2 regions of the Bacillus sp. WC2507 genome follow, and region 1 is predicted to be linked to the other one. Evidence: a T-box and tRNA genes for the amino acid it is inferred to sense, from the RefSeq annotation. Region 1 holds a T-box; the other holds one or more tRNA genes.
The links. The T-box of region 1 lies ahead of trpS (tryptophan--tRNA ligase). A T-box ahead of a tRNA ligase gene usually reads a tRNA of that ligase, here a tRNA-Trp.
Positions count from the first base shown of each region.

Region 2: it encodes a tRNA-Trp, which carries the amino acid that the T-box ahead of trpS (tryptophan--tRNA ligase) is inferred to sense. The anticodon was not compared.

Region 1 covers NZ_JBQXPN010000001.1:4,446,898-4,449,349, forward strand. Annotated here, with positions in the region: gene ACUN28_RS23455 (peptide ABC transporter substrate-binding protein) at 1-368, opposite strand, end outside; gene ACUN28_RS23460 (DUF3899 domain-containing protein) at 688-1,068, shown strand; T-box leader at 1,174-1,390, shown strand; gene trpS (tryptophan--tRNA ligase) at 1,466-2,452, shown strand, end outside.
Region 2 covers NZ_JBQXPN010000001.1:5,097,813-5,100,264, forward strand. Annotated here, with positions in the region: partial or broken gene ACUN28_RS26770 (AHH domain-containing protein) at 1-538, opposite strand, end outside; tRNA gene ACUN28_RS26775 (tRNA-Leu) at 766-847, opposite strand; tRNA gene ACUN28_RS26780 (tRNA-Cys) at 858-928, opposite strand; tRNA gene ACUN28_RS26785 (tRNA-Gly) at 943-1,017, opposite strand; tRNA gene ACUN28_RS26790 (tRNA-Gln) at 1,023-1,097, opposite strand; tRNA gene ACUN28_RS26795 (tRNA-His) at 1,161-1,236, opposite strand; tRNA gene ACUN28_RS26800 (tRNA-Trp) at 1,256-1,329, opposite strand; tRNA gene ACUN28_RS26805 (tRNA-Tyr) at 1,337-1,420, opposite strand; tRNA gene ACUN28_RS26810 (tRNA-Thr) at 1,431-1,506, opposite strand; tRNA gene ACUN28_RS26815 (tRNA-Phe) at 1,525-1,600, opposite strand; tRNA gene ACUN28_RS26820 (tRNA-Asp) at 1,610-1,685, opposite strand; tRNA gene ACUN28_RS26825 (tRNA-Met) at 1,689-1,765, opposite strand; tRNA gene ACUN28_RS26830 (tRNA-Val) at 1,790-1,865, opposite strand; tRNA gene ACUN28_RS26835 (tRNA-Glu) at 1,871-1,945, opposite strand; tRNA gene ACUN28_RS26840 (tRNA-Ser) at 1,963-2,054, opposite strand; tRNA gene ACUN28_RS26845 (tRNA-Asn) at 2,057-2,131, opposite strand; rRNA gene rrf (5S ribosomal RNA) at 2,140-2,255, opposite strand; rRNA gene ACUN28_RS26855 (23S ribosomal RNA) at 2,357-2,452, opposite strand, start outside.

The DNA of each region.
Region 1 (2,452 bases):
TAAACGAAGTCTTTCGCTGTTACAGGTTCACCATTAGACCATTTCGCATCTTCACGTAATTTAAATACATACTTTTTTCCATCCTCTGATTTCTCATAAGATTTAGCGACACCTGGAACAAGTTTATCGTCTTTCCCCAGACGATATAATCCCTCCATTGTGTTATTCATGATGTTAGAAGATGCTGCATCTGTTGATAACGTCGTATCCATAGTTGGAATTTCAGCTGTCTCGGTTAGATTTAACACTTGCTTGTTTGAGGATTTTTCTTTTGCGCCTGCTTTATTATCCTCTTTTTGGTAACTACAAGCTCCTAACATACTGACCGTCAACGTCGATGCAAGTAATAACGGTATCTTTTTCTTCATGTTGTGTTGCCTCCCCTAATTGCACTTCCTGTACCCTCACTTGTAAAAAAGTAGAATTGAAAGAATAATCTCCAAGTTTCTACAATTTTCATTATACATATAATATAACAATTGTGAATATAGTTTTTTGTTTTTTTGTTAAAATTTTTAATAAAATGTTTATTTTTTTATTTTTTTGTAAAGGGATACGTTAACATTGCTACCATCATCTTGAAATCAGACCTTTAATTGCGTATAATTTTCAAAAAATTAATTCTAGTACATATTATAGCTTTTATAGTATAATAATTCTAGTAATATTTTGACGGAGGGGAACATTTTGAATAAAGTTTTTTTTCATACTTGTATACTAATTTTCATAGCCATAGTCGCTTCTAGTATTGGCGCATTCCTCGTTTCATCGCAATTTTTGTTGAATTTTGTCAATATCTCGTTTTATATTGCGCTATTTTTTATTCTTATAGGCGGTTTTTTATTCATATTTCAAAATGGATTTTTTAACGTAACAATTTACGCCTTCCAAAGAGTATTTGGTACGAACAAAAAAATTGACTCATTAATTGAAGAAGTAGAGGAACCTGTCGATAAGAAAGAACGTATTTATAAAACATATTCATTCAAATGGACGTATCCAATTTGCATTACAGGTCTCGTTCTTGGGTTGTTCTCGACCATCATTAGCTTTACTATTTTGATGTAGTTTGCAAACACTATCCCATATGATATAATAATCAGCAAAACATTTTGTTATAAAACTTTAGTTCTTTCATATTAAAAGAGCTCAGGTAACAATAAATAAATTTATATGTATGCGATGATAAAGAAGAGTACATATTGAGGCAATTTCAGAGAGCTTGTGGCTGGTGTGAACAAGTAATTGTACAGTATGGAATGGGCTTTTGAGCACCAAACCGAACCGAAAGTAGTAGGCTTTGGCGTTATATCCAAACGTTATTATGGATTAGAGAGATTTCACAGTAGTGAAATAATTAGGGTGGTACCGCGGTCCATTCGTCCCTATAGTTTTTGGGATGAATGGGCTTTTTTGTTTGCCTTCTCTTCCCCCATCACGCATTCAAATTTAGGAGGAATTACTTATGTCAGTTATCTTTTCTGGTATTCAGCCAAGTGGAACGATTACACTTGGAAACTATTTAGGAGCTATGAAGCAATTTACAGAGCTTCAAAATGAACACGACTGTTATTTCTGTATTGTAAACCAACATGCAATTACAGTACCTCAAGATCCCGTACAACTTCGTAAAAACATCCGCAGTCTTGCTGCACTTTATGTAGCATGCGGCATCGATCCTGAAAAAGCTACTTTATTTGTACAGTCAGAAGTACCAGCACACGCTCAACTAGGATGGATTATGCAATCAGTTGCTTACGTTGGAGAATTAGAGCGTATGACGCAATATAAAGATAAATCATCGGGCAGAGATTCAGTTCCAGCTGGATTACTAACGTACCCACCATTAATGGCTGCTGATATTTTACTTTACAACACTGAAATCGTACCTGTTGGTGATGACCAAAAACAACATATGGAATTAACACGTGATCTAGCAGAGCGTTTCAACAAACGCTTCCGTGAAGTGTTCACTGTTCCTGAAATTCGCATTCCAAAAGTAGGAGCTCGCGTTATGTCATTAACAGAGCCTACGAAAAAAATGAGTAAATCTGATCCAAATCCAAAATCAATGATCAGCATGCTTGATGAACCAAAAACAATTGAAAAGAAAATTAAGAGTGCTGTAACTGATTCTGAAGGTATCGTGAAATTTGATAAAGAAAACAAACCTGGTATCTCTAACTTATTAACAATCTACTCTTCATTCTCTGGAAAAACAGTTGAAGAAATCGAAGCAATGTACGAAGGAAAAGGATACGGCGACTTCAAAGGCGACCTAGCACAAGTAGTCGTAGAAGCAATTCGTCCAATCCAAGACAAATATAACGAACTAATCAACTCACCAGAACTAGACGAAATTCTAGACAAAGGTGCCGAAAAAGCAAACCGCGTTGCATTCAAACAACTACGCAAAGTAGAAAACGCAATGGGACTAAGTAGAAAACGTAGG
Region 2 (2,452 bases), 650 kb from region 1:
GCCTAATACTCTGTATACTTCTCTTATATACTCTGGACCATGATCACCTATATGTAATGCTTCAGTAGTCACATATTCATTCACTTTATACGGTAAAAATACCCCATTAGCAGCAGAAGCATGATGTATCTCAATCTCTTTTAATAATTCCTGTACTTCCACTGTCCTGCTATCATTTCAAGCTACAATGTGATGTGCTGCATTAGAATATGGGATTGCTTCAATTCCTGCAGCCTTAAGTTCTTCACGTAATACTTTAGATGCTATATACGAATCGGGATACTCATTTTTTTACATTTACTCTATCAAGAACTTTATCCACATAATCTTTTATTACTTCTTGTACACCCTTAATTCTACTTCTTCCACCAGTTTCGGAAAACATAAATGTATCACGAGCTTCTTGTAAAGCTTCAAAAGCCTTTATATGATTGTTACCAAAGCCACTAGTACCTGCAAATGCAAATCGTTCTTTCAATGGTAATTGATTTGAAACGGACGAGATACCTTCTGATAATTTTGTTAGATTCGCACCTTTTTCGATATTATCATCTGATAAATTTCCATCAACTAAATTACCATTATAACGTTCATCAGCATTACGTTAACCTATAAGAATTAACGTAATAGGCGATACATTAACATTAATTTGAACACATAAAAAAAGCGTCCCCACAAAGTAGGAACGCTTGATATTACTGTATACTCACGATTAATTGAAGATAAAAACAAATAAAAAAAGACGATCACTCGTCTTTTAACCGATACCGATGGTCGGGGTCGAACCGACACTCCCGAAGGAACACGATTTTGAGTCGTGCGCGTCTGCCAATTCCGCCACATCGGCACAAAAGAAAAGGCGGCAACCGGATTTGAACCGGTGATAAAGGTTTTGCAGACCTCTGCCTTACCACTTGGCTATGCCGCCATATTAAATTTCATTGGAGCGGAAGACGGGATTCGAACCCGCGACCCCAACCTTGGCAAGGTTGTATTCTACCACTGAACTACTTCCGCAAAAATGGCTGGGCTAGCTGGATTCGAACCAGCGCATGACGGAGTCAAAGTCCGTTGCCTTACCGCTTGGCTATAGCCCATCGATTTCTTACTTAATTATATGTAAGTATCCATTAGATTATTTGTAATTTTAAAAATAAAAATGGGGCGACTGATGGGAATCGAACCCACGAATGCCGGAGCCACAATCCGGTGCGTTAACCACTTCGCCACAACCGCCATGTTGTGTAAATATATTTGGCAGGGGCAGTAGGAATCGAACCCACACTGGAGGTTTTGGAGACCTCAGTTCTACCTTTAAACTATGCCCCTATGTAAATGGTGGAGGGGGGCAGATTCGAACTGCCGAACCCGAAGGAGCGGATTTACAGTCCGCCGCGTTTAGCCACTTCGCTACCCCTCCGAAACTTACATGGTGCCGGCTAGAGGACTTGAACCCCCAACCTACTGATTACAAGTCAGTTGCTCTACCAATTGAGCTAAGCCGGCGTATTTTATTAAAATAAATGGTGGCTCGGGACGGAATCGAACCGCCGACACGAGGATTTTCAGTCCTCTGCTCTACCGACTGAGCTACCGAGCCTTATTAAAATGGCGGTCCCGACCGGGGTCGAACCGGCGATCTCCTGCGTGACAGGCAGGCATGTTAACCACTACACCACGGGACCATTTGGTTGCGGGGACAGGATTTGAACCTGCGACCTTCGGGTTATGAGCCCGACGAGCTACCGTGCTGCTCCACCCCGCGACAATATTATTCATATAATTTATATGGTGGAGGATGACGGGATCGAACCGCCGACCCCCTGCTTGTAAGGCAGGTGCTCTCCCAGCTGAGCTAATCCTCCAAAAGTGGTGACCCGTACGGGATTCGAACCCGTGTTACCGCCGTGAAAGGGCGGTGTCTTAACCACTTGACCAACGGGCCAAATATTATAAATCCTATGGCGGAGAGCAAGGGATTCGAACCCTTGATACGCTTGTGACGTATACACGATTTCCAATCGTGCTCCTTCGGCCAACTCGGACAGCTCTCCAATGGCTCCGCAGGTAGGAATCGAACCTACGACCGATCGGTTAACAGCCGATAGCTCTACCGCTGAGCTACTGCGGAATAATATTGCCTGGCAACGTCCTACTCTCACAGGGACAAGGTCCCAACTACCATCGGCGCTAGAGAGCTTAACTTCCGTGTTCGGTATGGGAACGGGTGTGACCTCTCTGCCATCATTACCAGACATTATTCTTTTGAGACAATCATTATTATAACTTATTCACTTTAAAAGTCAATAAGTTTTTTATGTTCTCTCAAAACTAGATAACATTTGCTTCATATTATATGGTTAAGTCCTCGATCTATTAGTATTCGTCAGCTCCACATGTCACCATGCTTCCACCTCGAACCTATCAACCTGATCATCTTTCAGGGATCTTA